DNA from 2 places in the Ruminiclostridium josui JCM 17888 genome. Region 1 is predicted to be linked to the other one. Evidence: a T-box and tRNA genes for the amino acid it is inferred to sense, from the RefSeq annotation. Region 1 holds a T-box; the other holds one or more tRNA genes.

What was found. The T-box of region 1 lies ahead of ileS (isoleucine--tRNA ligase). A T-box ahead of a tRNA ligase gene usually reads a tRNA of that ligase, here a tRNA-Ile.
Region 2: it has a tRNA-Ile gene. The T-box ahead of ileS (isoleucine--tRNA ligase) is inferred to sense a tRNA for this amino acid. The anticodon was not compared.

The regions. Positions count from the first base shown of each region.
Region 1 is NZ_JAGE01000002.1:136,993-145,606, reverse strand. It holds gene K412_RS0117170 (Cof-type HAD-IIB family hydrolase) at 1-104, opposite strand, end outside; gene K412_RS0117165 (TraR/DksA C4-type zinc finger protein) at 240-872, opposite strand; gene K412_RS0117160 (DUF5665 domain-containing protein) at 895-1,197, opposite strand; gene aroB (3-dehydroquinate synthase) at 1,372-2,451, opposite strand; gene ileS (isoleucine--tRNA ligase) at 2,480-5,269, opposite strand; T-box leader at 5,336-5,592, opposite strand; gene K412_RS0117145 (hypothetical protein) at 5,752-6,255, shown strand; gene pdxR (MocR-like pyridoxine biosynthesis transcription factor PdxR) at 6,243-7,664, opposite strand; gene pdxS (pyridoxal 5'-phosphate synthase lyase subunit PdxS) at 7,815-8,614, shown strand, end outside.
Region 2 is NZ_JAGE01000001.1:3,490,081-3,498,694, forward strand. It holds gene K412_RS0115775 (DUF6514 family protein) at 279-569, shown strand; gene dnaG (DNA primase) at 807-2,627, shown strand; gene rpoD (RNA polymerase sigma factor RpoD) at 2,653-3,732, shown strand; tRNA gene K412_RS0115790 (tRNA-Asn) at 3,977-4,052, shown strand; tRNA gene K412_RS0115795 (tRNA-Ile) at 4,057-4,133, shown strand; gene K412_RS22585 (hypothetical protein) at 4,170-4,343, opposite strand; gene K412_RS0115805 (tRNA (adenine(22)-N(1))-methyltransferase) at 4,475-5,167, shown strand; gene K412_RS0115810 (Nif3-like dinuclear metal center hexameric protein) at 5,193-5,987, shown strand; RNA gene rnpB (RNase P RNA component class A) at 6,049-6,402, shown strand; gene K412_RS0115815 (hypothetical protein) at 6,726-7,574, shown strand; gene K412_RS0115820 (DUF927 domain-containing protein) at 7,746-8,614, shown strand, end outside.

The DNA.
Region 1 (8,614 bases):
AAATGGCTAATTGCATCTAAATTCTCTTTGGATATAAAATGCTTGGAATTAATTAAAGTACCGTCTAAATCGCTTATTATAAGATATTTATTATAGTTAAACATATGACCTCTCACAATTTAAAATTTAGCCTGACTAAAAATATAATATGGTTTTATCTGTAAAAAATCAACACTAATTTAAGATATCCTATTAACATACAGCTTCCCACATGATGGATTCACGTGGGAAGCTGGTCTTTAAGGAAGTTGATTTTTGTACTGTTGGTTTGAAATTTTATCTATTTCTTCTACGTATCCCTGATTATCAATTTCATTTGTATAAAATTCTTCATAGTCAGCATATCCTGACATATCCTGAGGAGTATCGGCACTTCCGTACTTTAACAAATCATCAAATTGATCCAGACCTTCAAACTCATCATCTTCTTGCTTATTCAAGTACTTTCTGCCAAAGGGACTATCAAAAATTTCATTATACTGCTGATCCGGAGTATTAATCTCTTCTTCCTCTTTATCCTCCTGACATTTCATACAAAACCTGGCAGTTGGCATAATTTCCAATCTCTCAGGAGAAATATCCTTTTTACAGTTTTCACAAACACCATAGGTTCCGTTATCTATTTTTTTCAGTGCAAGCTTTATATCGTTAAGTTTTGTCTGTTCATGAACTTTTAGAGCAAGATTCATTTCAACTGTATAAAGCTCACTTCCCAACTCCGCTGGATGATTATCATAATTTGACAACTCCGAAGGAGTATAATTGCTCATTTCTCCCTCGTCCAAATTTCTCATTTGCTCCAATGCTTTATCTGCCCTTTTTTCTTCTGTTATAAGCTTATCTTTAAAATGCAACAGCTGATTTTTGTCCATATGATTCCTCCTATGTCATTTGTCATCTAACATTTCTACTGCTGCTTTGCACAATCTTCACAATATCACTTATAAATTGTCCGATATACGGAAGATTTATTTTTACTATAATATTCAAAAAATATATTGCGATTGCTCCAAGAATAGTAAATCCTATTGCTATCCCAAAGCCCCTTGCCAAACCACTTACAAAATTGGCCCATAACATTTTTCTCGGATGTTCAAGAAAATAAACGTAATCTACGAATTTCATCTTCTCCATTTTAAGAGACATATTATCAACTTTTTTGCACAGTTCACTAATTAAATGATTGTCTTTGGCCATATTTTATAAGTACTCCCTCCACATGAAAACATTTTAAAACTTTTCATTATAATTATGGTTGTTCTGTTTAGCTTTAATTATTCGTAAGAAATTTTTCTAAAACAGCAAAAAAGCATATTAACCGCATTATCAAAATTCTAAAACGGTTAATATGCTTAATTCTAAATTTAAATACTATTTCGCCAAATCTGAAAGAACTTTTTTAACTAGTTGGCTATCTTCTATGGTGCATTGGAAAACCTCGCCAATTTTACGTGGTAAAACAAATTTTAACTTATTATCTTTTACCTTTTTATCATAAAATATCTGGTTGTATACTCTTTCAACATCTAGTCCTGGCAAGGAAACAGGAAGTCCAAGTTTTACAAGAATGGATTTTACCCGGTCAACAGTCTGCTCACCCAAAATTTCCATGTAATTAGCCATTTTGTATGCTCCCACTATTCCAATAGAAACGCATTCTCCATGCAACAGTCTGAAATTTTCAATTGTTTCAATTGCATGTCCTATTGTATGGCCCAAATTAAGAACAGCCCTTAAATCGTCCTCTTTTTCGTCCTGTTCAACAACATAGCCTTTTATTGAACAGTTCTTTTTAGCAAGATACTGTAATACATTTTCATCAAATTTAAAAATCATATCAGCGTTATAGTTAATATACTCACAGTATTCTTCATCCATAATCAAACCGTGTTTGATTACTTCGGCAAGGCCAGCAGAAATCTCTCTTTTAGGCAGTGTCTTTATAGTATTTACATTAATAAACACAGCTTTAGGCTGATAAAATGCACCTACAATGTTCTTATGCCCATTGAAATCAACTCCGGTTTTACCTCCAACGCTGCTGTCTGCCTGAGCCAGCAGTGTTGTAGGTATTTGTACAAAGTTGATACCTCTCATATAGGTAGCAGCAGCAAAGCCGACAATATCGCCGACCACACCGCCTCCAAGTGCTAGCGCAATACTACTTCTGTCCAGCTTGCACTCTACCATTTTATTATATATACCATAAACTGCCTCAAGTGTCTTATTACTTTCACCAGGCTTCAGAACATACTTGTTAACATCTATTCCGCTGTCTTGAAGTACTTTCATGCACTCATCTGAATAATGTTTATCAACATTCTCGTCGGTAACCAACAAAGCTTTATTACCCTGTCTGAATGATAGGACAATTTTACCAAGTTCCTGAAAGTCTGTTGCAATACAAATAGGATAACTTCTTTCCTTTAGATTTATAGTATGTCTAATCATAATACGTCTCCCAAATCTGATATGCTTTTTAACCCACTACATCAGCACATCTCTTACAAAGTGTCGGATGTTTTTCGTCCTTGCCCACATATTCACTGAACATCCAGCATCTTTCACACTTTTCTCCAGGTGCCTGTTCAACCGCAACTTTTATTCCGGGCATTTCCTCTCCCTTTTGGGCAGCATCCGGAGCATCAGCAAGATTTTTAATTTCAACAGCTGAAACAATAAATATAGTAACAAGGTCTTTTTCAATACTCTTAATAAACTCAAGATTTTCTCCATCTGCATACAACGTTACTTTCGCGTTAAGAGAATGACCGATTGTCTTGTTTGTCCTTGCTATTTCCAGTGCCTTTGAAACATCTGCTCTGAGTTCGAATATCTTTTCCCATTTTTCTGCAAGTTCTGTATTTACATACTTTTCATTTACCTGTGGCCAACTGTTTAACTGAACACTCTCAGTATCGTCCTCTGCTCTGTGAGGCATATACTGCCAGATTTCCTCAGTAGTAAATGCAAGAACAGGAGTCAACATTCTTACAAGGTTATGAAGTATCTCATACATTACAGTCTGAGCTGCTCTTCTTTCCTTTGAATCAGGCTTTGAAGTGTAAAGTCTGTCCTTTATAATATCCAAGTAGAAGTTACTCATGTCAACAACGCAGAAATTGTGTATAGCATGGAACATCAAATGGAATTCATATGTTTCATATGCCTCATTTACTTTCTTTATGAGGTTATTCATTCTGTTTAATGCCCATTTGTCAAGTTCATTAAGTTCATTGTACTCAACACTGTCTGTATCTGGTTTAAAATCATTAATATTACCAAGAATATATCTTGCAGTATTCCTTATCTTTCTATAAACCTCTGACAACTGCTTCAACAAATCCTTTGAAATCCTTATATCAGTTGTATAATCTGATGAAGCAACCCAAAGTCTAAGTATATCTGCTCCATACTCCTTAATAACATCTGCAGGGTCGATACCGTTTCCAAGTGACTTGGACATCTTACGTCCTTCACCATCAACAACATAACCGTGTGTCAATACCTTTTTGTAAGGTGCATTTCCCTTTGTAGCTACAGCTGTAAGAAGTGATGATTGGAACCACCCTCTATGTTGGTCATTACCTTCAAGGTACAGGTCTGCCGGCCAGGATAATCCTTCTCGGTTTTCCAGAACAGCTACATGGCTGGAACCTGAATCAAACCAAACATCCATAATGTCTGTTTCTTTTGAAAATTCATGGTGTCCGCATTCACATTTAGTTCCCTTTGGAAGAATTTCTGAAGCGTCCATAGCATACCATGCATTTGAGCCCTTTTCTCTGAATAGATCAGCCACAGCCTTTATGGATTCATCAGTTATTAATTCCTTACCACAGTCTTTACAATAGAATATCGGAATCGGCACACCCCAGATACGCTGTCTGGAAATACACCAATCTCCTCTATCCCTTACCATGTTAGTAATTCTTTCTTCTCCCCATTCAGGTATCCATTTTACATCTTTGATTGCTTTCAATGCTTCTTGTCTGAACCCATCAATAGATGCAAACCATTGTTCGGTAGCACGGAATATGATTGGGTCTTTACATCTCCAACAATGTGGATATTGGTGAGTAATCTTTTCTGAAGCTAAGAGTCTGCCGTCCTGTGTCAATTTTTCAATTATTGCAGGATTGGATTTCTTGTAGAACATTCCCGCGAAAGGTCCAGCTTCTTTAGTCAAGAAACCCTTGCTATCAACAGGAACCAATACGGGAATCTTATATTTCTGACATACAAGAAAGTCTTCCGCACCATGTCCCGGAGCAGTATGAACACAACCGGTACCAGCTTCAAGAGTAACGTGGTCTCCAAGAATAACTATTGAATCTCTGTCAAGGAATGGGTGCTTACAAAGAATTCCCTCAAGCTCGCTTCCTTTAAACTTTGCAACAGTTTCATATTCTGTTACAGCAGCAGCTTTCATGGTATTTTCCACAAGTTCTGCAGCAAGTACATAGTATTCGTCATTTACCTTAACAATAGAGTATTCAAATGACTCATTTAAACAAATTGCAAGGTTTGCAGGCAAAGTCCATGTAGTTGTTGTCCATATTACAAAGTTAATCTTTTCTTTTGGTGCAACACCTTCAAAAACACCTTTATCGTCTCTTACCTGGAACTTTACATATATTGAAACGGTAGTATCGTCCGCATACTCGATTTCAGCTTCAGCAAGAGCTGTTTCACACTCTGGGCACCAGTAAACAGGCTTTAATCCCTTGTAAATATGACCATTCTTAGCCATTTCACCAAATACTTCAATCTGTTTTGCTTCAAATTCAGGTTTCAGAGTTATATAAGGATGTTCCCAGTCAGCTCTTACACCCAATCTTTTGAAGGATTCTCTCTGTATATCCAGATACTTCATAGCAAAGCCTTCACATGCTTCTCTAAAAACAACAGGGCCAATCTCATGTCTCTTTAGCCCCAATTCCTTGATGGCTCTTTGTTCAATGGGAAGTCCGTGAGTATCCCAGCCCGGAACATATGGAGTATAGTATCCTGCCATACTTTTATACTTAACAACAATATCCTTTAAAACCTTATTCAAAGTGGTTCCAAGGTGAATACCTCCATTTGCATAAGGCGGGCCGTCATGAAGTATAAAGGAAGGTTTTCCTTCTGCTTTTTTTAATTGCTTATTATAAATATCCATGTCTTCCCATTTTTTCAGGAATTCCGGCTCCCTTTGAGGAAGATTCGCCCTCATTGGGAAGTCAGTTTGTGGTAGATTTAAAGATTTTCCATAATCTTCTGCCATTTCTATTACCTCCGGTTAAATATTGTAAATTAATTATTCTAAAATATAATTAAAGCCCCGTTCCATCAAAGGGACGAGGCTATTTTCGCGGTACCACCCAAATTATTTTGTAGCATGAAAAATAATAACATGACAATAATCACTTCGTTTTATAACGGCTCATCACCGGCACACCCTACTTCAACATATGTATATACATTTTATTGAATTTCAGGCTGCAACTCATGGATGATTTTCAAAAGCTTGAACTTGCGGAAATCCCACCACGCTTCCGCTCTCTGTGAAGCCAACTGCTTTCTACTCTTTCCAATCATCATATTTAGAATATTAATATTATATTAAATTAATAATACATCAACTACCTGACCGCCGTCAAGGCTACTATTTTAATTTTTACCATTAAGCTAATCTCTTATAAATAAAATCACATAATTAAAATATTGGAATACAATATAATGGATTTTAATAATTAGGAGTACCCAATGGATTTTGACTTTGATGAAATCATTAATAATCTAAAAAAGAATAACTATAAACTTATCGGTTCAGGTTCGTGTCGAAATGTTTATGACTTAGGCAACGGTTATGTAGTTAAAGTAGCAAAAGATATCAGAGGCATTTTACAGAACGAAACCGAACATTCTATTTATCAGACATGTAAGTCTGATTTCTTTGCCGAAATTGCTGCTGCCTCTGAAAATCACAAATATCTTATAATGGTTAAAGCTAAAAAAATTACTGATATAAGAACCGTTTTAAGGTACTACAAAGTACATAGCATAAGCGACCTAATTAAAAGACCATTATTTGCAGAAGATATAGAAAGCAAAAAAATAGGAAGCAGTGACTTAAAGAGAGCATCAAGCTGGGGAATGGTTAATGATGTCCCTCTATTGATTGATTATGGGTTAAACCAAAGTACCTATAATAAATATTATAGGTTCAAATTTTTCAAAAAGTTCAAAGGGCTTAACTATACATCTTGATTCATGTTTTGAAAGCATTTTTCCAAAATGGCCATACCTTCCCTTATTTGGTCGATTCCTGCTGATGCAAAACTAAGTCTTATATAATCGTCACTGTTTTTGTGCATATTGTCATAAAATATACCCGATGGGATAAATACAAGACCATTTGATTTACATTTCTGATAAAAGAGTTTTGCGGAAAGATAACGGGGAAGTTTTACCCAGAAGTACAAGCCTCCGCCAGGTTTTTGAAATTTAAACCCATATTTTGATATATTTTCTAAGGAGTTAAGCATAAACTCAAACCTACCTCTGTAAATCTCTTTCATATACTGTAAATGTTCATCCCACTTTTCACTTCTAAAATATAAGTCAAGGGATCTTTGTATTAATCCAGAAGAAGAAATATCGCTTGTATGTTTTATATTTGTAAAGTCACTTAAAAGCTGATATGGCATAACCATGCATCCTACTCTCAGACCCGGCATAAGAATTTTAGAAAAGCTTTTAAGATAAATTACATATTCATTGCCCGTATCCAAAGTTTTAAGGGGCGTAGATTTTTCCTTTTCAAAACACAACTCCGACATAGAATCATCTTCAACAATATACAGATTATTCTCTTTTGCTAGAAGCAGCAACTCTTTTAGTTTTTCCTGACTGTAGCATACAGTAGTCGGATTCTGATATCTGGACATTATATATATAAGTTTGGGCTTACATATACGAACCTTTTTTTCAAGTTCTTCCATATCCATTCCATCTTTATCCATATTAACACTGACAACCCTTGCACCCCTTGATTTAAATGCTGCAACAGCGCCATCATATGTAGGAGTTTCTGTTACAACATAATCTCCGGGGTTTAAAAGAACTTTTCCTATAATATCTATTCCCTGCTGTGCCCCTGAAACAATTTGAAGAAAACTTTCATCTTCAACAGAAATAGAATACTCCCTGTTAAAATATTTAAGAATTGACTGTCTCAAAGGCCTGTATCCATTACTCTCATCGTACCCAAAAGCAAAACCTTTGTCTCTTTCCAGCACATCATTAATGCATGCTTTAAATGACTCGATTGGGAAAATTGACGGGTGTGGGGTTGCACTTGCAAAATTGATAACAGAGGTATCCTTGAACAATCCCAAGTCACTGGAAAAATGTGTATCCTGTTTTCCTGATTTGGTATTTGAAACAAAATACCCGCTTCCTTTTTTGGCTGTTATATAGCTGTTGCTCTCAAGCTGTTTATATGCATTAACTACTGTACTGGTATTCACTCCTAATTGGGAAGCAAGACTCCTTATTGCAGGAAGGCGCTCTCCTGGCTTCATTTCACCTTGTGAAATCTTTTCTTTGATGCTGTTAAAGAGCTGTAAATACTTAGGTTGTTGATCATTTGCAAATTGTATCGATACATTTTTCATATAGCCCTCCCAATAATTATTTTTTTAAATTAATATTGACATTTAGTTTTCTTTGTGTAAAAATGTACGAAATTTAGCCTTAAATACCAATGATTGTATCGGTACAATTAGTATATTTTATTTTTAAATAAAAGTAAAGGAGTATGTATAATGAATGAGAGATATGAATTAAACAAAAATCTTGCACAAATGCTCAAAGGCGGAGTAATAATGGATGTAGTAAATGCAAAGGAAGCTGAAATTGCACAAAAAGCCGGTGCAGTTGCAGTAATGGCCCTAGAAAGAGTTCCTTCGGACATAAGAAAAGCCGGAGGAGTTGCAAGAATGTCCGACCCCAAAATGATAAAAGAGATACAAAGTGCCGTATCAATTCCCGTTATGGCCAAGGTCAGAATAGGACATTTTGTTGAAGCACAGATACTTGAAGCACTATCAATCGACTATATTGATGAAAGTGAAGTTTTAACCCCCGCCGATGAAGAATTTCATATAGATAAGCACACATTTAAGGTTCCTTTTGTATGCGGCGCAAAAAATCTTGGAGAAGCTCTCAGGAGAATTGGCGAAGGTGCCTCCATGATAAGAACAAAAGGCGAAGCCGGCACAGGAAATGTTGTTGAAGCTGTACGACATATGAGAACTGTAACAAACGAAATCAGAAAGGTTCAGAGTGCATCCAAGCAGGAACTTATGACCATAGCAAAAGAATTCTCCGCTCCATATGACCTTGTACTCTATGTTCACGAAAACGGTAAACTTCCTGTAATAAACTTTGCAGCAGGCGGAATCGCAACTCCCGCAGATGCGGCATTAATGATGCAGCTTGGATGCGATGGTGTATTCGTTGGTTCAGGGATATTCAAATCTTCAGACCCTGTAAAAAGAGCTCAGGCTATTGTAAAGGCAACTACTTATTATAATGACCCCAAAATCATTGCAGAGGTTTCAGA
Region 2 (8,614 bases), on a different contig from region 1:
ACCCCCCTAAAAATTTGACCTCTGATGATAAAGTTTTATAAGAACATTCATATACTTGGTTTATAAGGTAAAATGCTTTACGTACAAATAAAATAGTAACACTTAAATTTTAGAACATCAATGTTAATAATTGATAACAATCCATTATTCGACAAAACATGCGAGCTATGTAACATTTTTATGTAAAGTTGGTCGAATTAGAATAAAACTTTTGTGTAGTTTAAAATATACCAATATATTATAATTACCATAAGAAGATGCGAAGGAGGAGAGCGGGAATGAGAGATTATGAAACAAATCTTATTTATTCAAAAAAAGTTGTTGTCTCCGAAGGGAAAGAAAAGGAGTTATATCTCAAGTACTATCTTATCGCAAGCGAAAAGAATAATTCCACTGCTACATATGGTATACAGGTAATTATGGAAAATGATAAGGGAGGATTTGAAAAGGCATTTATTCCAGATGTCCTTCCATCCAAAAGAGGCATAAATAACCTCATTTACTTGCTATACTCGAATTCAGTTACTCCGGTAAGCGTTTATGATGTTATATATGACTGTATTGCATAAATAACATTTAATTTATTTGGATTATAAAGTATGTTCTAACAGAACATGCTTTTTTTGTGTGATTTAAGGCTTTAACCATTGAGTTTGTTATTAAAAATATTATTAAAAAAGAAGGATTATTAATAATAATGTCGAACACATATTAAGTGATTTTGGCTAGGTTCAAAATAAATTGCAGCAGATATGTCTATAATATTTGCATATGAGTAAAATAAGTAGATAGGAATATTGAGGATAATGGCAAATTTATTTCCAGACGACCTTATTGAAGAAATAAGGGTAAGTAATGACATTGTCGATGTTATATCAGAATATGTCAAGCTGGAGAAGAAAGGAAAGAATTTTTTTGGTAAATGTCCTTTTCATAATGAAAAGACAGCATCATTTTCTGTTGAACCTGTAAAACAGATATTTCATTGTTTTGGATGCGGTAAGGGCGGAAACGTAATACACTTTATTATGTCCATTGAAAATCTGGAATTTCCGGAAGCCTTAAGGCTTCTTGCTGATAGAGCTAAAATTCAGATTCCAGATATGACAGAAGGTGTTCGTAATGACGAAAAAGCCGTATTAAAAAAGGAGATCTTGGACATAAACCTTGAAGCAGCCAGGTTTTTCAGAGATAACCTTAATAATGAAAAGAATACTCTTCCAAATTCGTACTTAATGAGCAGGAAGATACAGAAACAAACTGTAGCCAAGTTTGGTATAGGTTATGCGGAGGACAGATATGATACACTTTATAGACACTTAAAGGATAAAGGTTTTAGTGATTCATCAATTTTTAAAAGTGGGCTTGTTATATATAAGGAAGAAAGTGGGAAAATTTACGATAGATTTAGAGGCAGGATTATGTTTCCCATATTTGATATTAGAGGAAATGTAATTGCCTTTGGAGGGAGAATTCTTGATTCGTCTCAGCCAAAATACATGAATTCTCCTGAAACAGAAGTTTATCAGAAAGGTAAACACTTGTATGCCTTGAATTTTGCTAAAAGTGCTTGTTCTAAACAACTGATTTTAACTGAAGGTTACATGGATGTTATATCATTACACCAAAGTGGAATAATAAATTCAGTTGCTCCATTAGGAACAGCATTAACAGAAAATCAAGGCAGACTTTTGAAGAAGTACACAGAAGAAATAGTTCTTTCCTTTGATTCTGATTCAGCTGGCCAGGCGGCTGCATTCAGAAGCCTTGATTTATTAAACGAAATTGGCTGTAATGTTAGGGTTTTGACAATCCCATCAGGCAAAGACCCTGATGAGTTTATTAAGGCCCATGGAGTTACAGAGTTTAAACGACTTGTTGATAGATCAAAAGGTTTGATTGATTTTAAGCTTGGTTCATTAAAGAAAGAAATAGATACTTCTACAAATGAAGGAAAAGTTAGATTTCTTGATAAAGCAGTACTTATATTGGATAAAATTGACAATAATGTAGAAAAAGAACTTTATGTAAAAAAATTATCTGACGAGTTGGGTGTAAGTACACAATCCATTTTATCAGAAATGATAAAGCAGCAAAAGGATACAAGAGTAAGTTTTAAAAAACAAATACCAACTAATAGTAATTTTAGCCGAAATCAAATACGAAAGAGTACAGCTGTAAAAAATCAGGAAGAACGGTTGGTTAGACTGCAATTAATGCTGTTGGCAACTATATGTCTCGATAATAGTGTATATTTTAACATTAAAGATATTATTGGTTGGGACAGATTTGAATCGGATGAAATAAAAAGTGCATTCGATTTTGCAGCGGAGAGAATTGAAAGTAAGGCAGGGATATTAACGGGTGAAATATTAAATAAACTTTCTCCCGGGACGGCAGAAAGTTTTGCAAATATAGTGCAGTCACAAAGCATATTTGAGGATAATAAAAAAGCGGCTTTGGATATAATTAGAAAGATAGACCTGTTTGGCTTGGAAGAAAGAAAAAATGAAATAATTGAGCTTAAAAAGAGAAGTGATCTGACAGAAGGAGATGTTGAATTATTAAATCGGGAATTAAGCAGTATTGTATCGAATATAGCTATAATGAAAAAAAAAGGTTTGTAATTGAGCTCGAAAGGAGGGGAAATAAGTGAAACATAGTCAGGAAAGTAGAAAGGCATTACTAAAAGAACTAATAGATAGAGGCAAGCAAAAGGGAATGCTAACCTACAAAGAGATTATGGATGCTTTTGAGGAAATCGAGCTTGAGCCTGAGCACATTGAAAAGATATACGAAACCCTTGAGACAATGGGAGTTGATGTTGTTGGCGATATGGAAGCTGAAATGGAAGAAATTCAGCTTACAGACGAGGAACTTGATATTAGTATTCCAGAGGGTATAAGTATAGATGACCCTGTGCGTATGTACCTTAAAGAAATAGGTAAAGTCCCCCTTTTATCAGCAGATGAAGAAATTGATCTTGCTCATAGAATGGAAAATGGTGATATAGAAGCAAAAAGAAGATTAGCAGAGGCTAACTTAAGGCTTGTTGTTAGTATAGCTAAACGGTATGTTGGTAGAGGAATGCAGTTCCTCGACTTGATTCAGGAAGGTAATCTTGGATTGATTAAGGCAGTAGAGAAGTTTGATTATAGAAGAGGTTTCAAATTTAGTACCTATGCCACATGGTGGATTAGACAAGCTATCACAAGGGCAATTGCCGACCAGGCAAGGACTATACGTATTCCTGTTCATATGGTTGAAACTATCAATAAATTAATCAGGGTATCAAGGCAATTGCTTCAGGAATTGGGTAGAGAACCACAACCTGATGAAATTGCAAAAGAAATTGGTATGTCTGTGGACAAGGTTCGTGAAATTATGAAAATTTCTCAAGAGCCGGTATCCTTAGAGACTCCTATAGGAGAAGAGGAAGACAGCCATTTGGGTGACTTTATTCCAGATGATGATGCTCCTGCACCTGCTGAAGCTGCTGCATTTACTTTGCTTAAAGAACAGCTTATTGATGTGCTTGATACTTTAACTGCACGTGAAGAGAAGGTATTGAGACTAAGATTTGGTTTGGATGATGGAAGGGCAAGAACTCTTGAAGAAGTTGGCAAGGAGTTTAACGTAACCAGAGAGCGTATTCGTCAAATAGAGGCAAAGGCCTTGAGAAAATTAAGACATCCAAGTAGAAGTAAAAAGTTAAAGGATTATTTAGACTAAACCAGGGACCCGCTATCCGATATAAATTCAGGATAGGGGGTTTTTTGCACTATAATGGCATTATTTAGAAAGTTAAAAATAAAAGCTATTATTCGATTGGTTTACTATAAGTTAGAAAAGTGACAATAAACTATTTAAATAGTCTATATATGATTATTTTGGTGTTGACCAGTTTATAGTTCGTAAGTATAATAGTGTATGTGCTCGCAAGAGCAAAGCCCTCAAATGAGTGGCATAGAGATATTCCTCAATAGCTCAGTCGGTAGAGCATGCGGCTGTTAACCGCAGGGTCGTAGGTTCAAGTCCTACTTGAGGAGCCAATTCGGGCCTTTAGCTCAGTTGGTTAGAGCAACCGGCTCATAACCGGTTGGTCCGGGGTTCGAGTCCCTGAAGGCCCACCAAATAAAAAGAACACGTCTATACGTGTTCTTTTTATTTTATTTAATTCTGCTAGTATAGTCTGTACTTAACTTTTCGTCCTGTAAATCAATACTTGTTTTATTTAATGCAGGGTTATTGGGATTAACTCCTAAAATGTCTCTTCCTAAAATAGTACTTGCTATAGGAGCTTCAATATCGTTTACCACGTTCTTATTCCTAAAAAAGTTCACAGCAGATACCTCATTTCATATTTTATGCATTGCTTTTAAATCAAACATTGATTATTTATCTTTAGTATGTGTATAATTTAATCTGGTAATACAGAAAATGAAGATATTAGTTACAATTTTTGGAGGATGTTTTGATTTTAAATTTAAAGGGAAGGCTCAAGTTAATTGCGGATAAAGTTCCTAAATGTAATGTATTGGCTGACATAGGAACTGATCATGCATATATTCCTATTTATTTGGTTCGAAATGGTGTTTGTAAAAAGGCAATTGCGTCAGATATTAAAATAGGTCCTGTGAAGATAGCTAGTAATAATATTTCTTTGTATAAATTATCTGAAAAGATCGAAACAAGACTTGGCAATGGATTGGATACTATAGAAATTGACGAAGCGGACACAATAATCATTGCCGGAATGGGCGGAACGCTTCTGACGGAGCTTTTAGAGGCCAACAAGCAAAAAGCGGTTAATGCTAATGCGCTGGTATTACAGCCTATGAATGATCTTCATGTTATACGAAAATGGCTGTATGACAACGCTTTTGAAATATATGATGAAGAAATTGTTGCGGAAGGCCCTAAAATGTACTGTGTGATTTGTACCAAATTTAATGGAAAGAAAAAGCAATACACTGATTTTGAACTTCATGTGGGACAAAGCCTTATTGAAAAGAAAGATCCTTTGCTTGCATCATATTGCAAAATGAAGGTAAAGCAAATTGACAGGGTACTTGAACAATTAGAAGATATGAAAGAAAATGATGTTCTTAAAAGTCAATATATAAGACAAAAAAAAGATTATATAAATTTGATAGAAAAACTTTAAATATATAACTGTAAGGTGAAGAAAAATGAATGTTGGAGATATAATTAATTACTTAAATGAAATTGCGCCTTGGCAATATGCTGAGGAGTGGGATAGTGTAGGACTGATGGTGGGCAGCAGGAACAGCAATGTATCAAAAATACTTCTTTGTATGGATGTAACATCTGACGTGATTTCTGAAGCTGTTGAAAATGGTGCTCAAATGATTCTTTCCCATCACCCTTTTATTTTTTCAAAGCTAAAAGCTATAGATATGGAAAACTTCAAGGGAGAACAGATTGTAAAGCTGATAAAAAGTAATGTAACAGTTGTCAGTGCACATACAAATCTTGATACTGCTCCAGGTGGGGTTAATGACACTTTGGCGGAGACATTACACCTGATAAATTGTCATAATTTGAAACCATACATTCCGAAAGGCTCAAATTGTGATTTAGGAATGGGAAAGATAGGCGAGTTACTGGATTATAAAAGTTTTGATGATTTTGTCAAAGACATTAAGAAAAACTTAGGTATAGAGAATCTCAGGATAATAGGTAAAAAACCTGAAAAGGTAAAAAATATTGGAGTGTTTTGCGGAAGTTTTGATGGCGATTTAGAGAACTTAAAAAGCCGCAAGGTAGATGTTTTAGTAACAGGTGATATAAAATACCATACTGCGCTGGATGCAGCTCAAATGGGCCTTTGTATCGTTGATGCGGGGCATTTTGCAACAGAAAGAATCATTCTCCATAAATTAAAGGATACATTAAACAAGAGATTTAAGGAACTTGATATAATTTGTAGTAAAGTGGAAATTGACCCATTTACTTTTGCTTGACTTATATTACTTCAGCATCTATAATTAATAGTCCTAAGAGAATTTTAACGTTCTCAATTTATGAGTAAGCCAGATGATCGCAGATACTGCCTGAAAAGGCGTAGATGAGGAAAGTCCGGGCTCCATAGGGCAATGGTGCCGGGTAACTCCCGGTGAAGGTGACTTTAAGGAAAGTGCAACAGAGATATACCGCCATATTAGGTTTGCCTTATATGGTAAGGGTGGAAAGGCGAGGTAAGAGCTCACCAGCGACTTGGCGACTTGTCGGCTATGTAAACCCCACCTGGAGCAACACCGTGGAGGGACGCAATGACTGCCCGTCAGTCCCGGGGAGGTGGCTTGAGCCATGCAGAAATGTATGGCCTAGATAGATGATCATCAAATACAGAACCCGGCTTATAGGCTTACTCATTAAATTTTAGCTCTGAGAAATCAGGGCTATTATTATGTTCAAAAACGCAATATATGGTATAAACAATACAAGACAATACGACATATTGAGGTTGATAATAATGCAAATTAATAATAAGTATGGAATAAAATGGTATAACTGTTGCTATTCGTTGAGTAATATTGGGAAAAGTCGCTAAAGATTTGCACAAAAATTGCACAAACAGAAAATAAGTGTTTTAGTAGTATCAAAATAATTATATAATCTATATGGATGCTCTTGGGAAATAATAATTCCAGCATATTTAATACAGTATAAAAAAAGAACAAGGTACAGAGGGTGATAACTTGAAGCTATATAAATATTTAATTATTGATGATGCAGTAAAAGATGAACTTCTAAAGCCATACTATAAATATGATGAACCGAAATATTATTTAAATAACGAAAAGAATAATAGAATTTATTTTTATGAAAATAAAAAAGATATTGCATTCATGAGTTTCAAATACCAAAACGTTAAAACAGATATCTTTGAAAATAAACCTGTGTGGGCTTATGTTATTATTGATAATAATCGTAATATTATAAATGCAATTAGAGAACACAAAAATTGGAGCACTGATAAGGATTATAAGAAACCTTTTAAACCAGGTACGGAAACAGGGCGAATTTTAGTAGAAGACATTTCAGATACAAGGGTATATAATTTATTGCCCTCTTGTATAAGAGTAGGTGGTATTTTAGGTGCAGGCAACAATGGAAGAAGGGCTCTAACTTTACAACAGTTAATACTTACAACTGTGGCAAATGATTATAAACATAAAGAAAGGAATAGCGTGCTTTATGAATTAAATAACAGTAACATAAAGATTGAAAAGATTCATCATAGAGCACATACATTTGATAATAGGTTAGGTTATCTAGAACCAATGACTGTTAGTGCACATAGAAAGGTACATAGTAAATGGGAAAAAGAACAAAATGATGTTAACAGACCTAATAAAGTTGAACTATGGGAAAGCTATAGTAGCTTGCTTTATTGTGATTGTGCTGACGAAGATTGCTCAAACTGTAATGCAGTTCTTCGAATAAGTACAGCAGAGCAGTTTAATGAGTTTATCAAACAAATAACAAGTGATGAATATATGAAATTACAAAGGAAAATTGTTTCTCCAGCATTTTATAGAAAGTAAATTAATTGTTTAAATAAAGGGAGCCTCACTCTGTTTAAAAAAACAGAGTGAGGCTTATTTCTGTTATAAGATGAAAAAATTTTTATTAAAAATGAGAACTAACCACTTTACAATATACATTTCAATAAGAAAAAGCATAAACAAATTAATTAATGAAAGGGTGTTTATGCTATGAAGAAAATCAAAAAAGCAAATTTGGATAGAACCTATCAAATTAAGGTAGAGGGTGGTACAGTGGGGGTAGACATTGTATCCAATATCACAACGGAAAAGGAGTATTACAGGTTTGTATTTGCAAAAGACGATGGGCGAATATCGGATCCGGTGAGAGTTAGCAGAAACGAACTTAACAAAGTGACAATGCTGAGGAATTTAGGGAATGATTGGGATGGTAGTGTAACAGATGCACTTCGTGTTAGTGTTGAAGAAAAATATAAGGAAATTCCTGTTAAGTATGAGTACTCTGAAGGATATGGATGGCAATGTTATGAGATTGAAGGAACTGGTGAAATTGGTCAGGTATATTTTAATGGTTCTAGCATTGTAGGTTTATACAAGGAATATCCACTTGCTGACAATGAGTACCATTTAAAAAAGGCTGGTAACCTACAAAATTGTATTGATATCTGCAATAATGTAATGAATGACAAAACATATACTCAAATCATACTTGCATCTTCCTTAGCATCGGTGATAGCAGGAGCGTTGAACTTAAAAACAGTTATTATAAACATTGAAGGAAAAACGTCTCAAGGAAAGACTACAATCATGATGTTATGTGCTTCCTTTTGGAGTAACAAGGAGGATAAGAACATATCAACATCATGGTATAATACCGATAATGCACTTGTAAGCATGCTAAATGGAAATGAAGGAGTGTTATTCATAATTGATGATACATCTAAGGGTGAGCGCAAGGACTATACATCAATAGTCTATGATATCGAAAATGGTACATCAAAGGGTCGATTAAACAGAATGTTTGAGGTTGATAACCAAGTCTCATGGCATACCATAGTACTTAGTTCTTCTGAGACAAG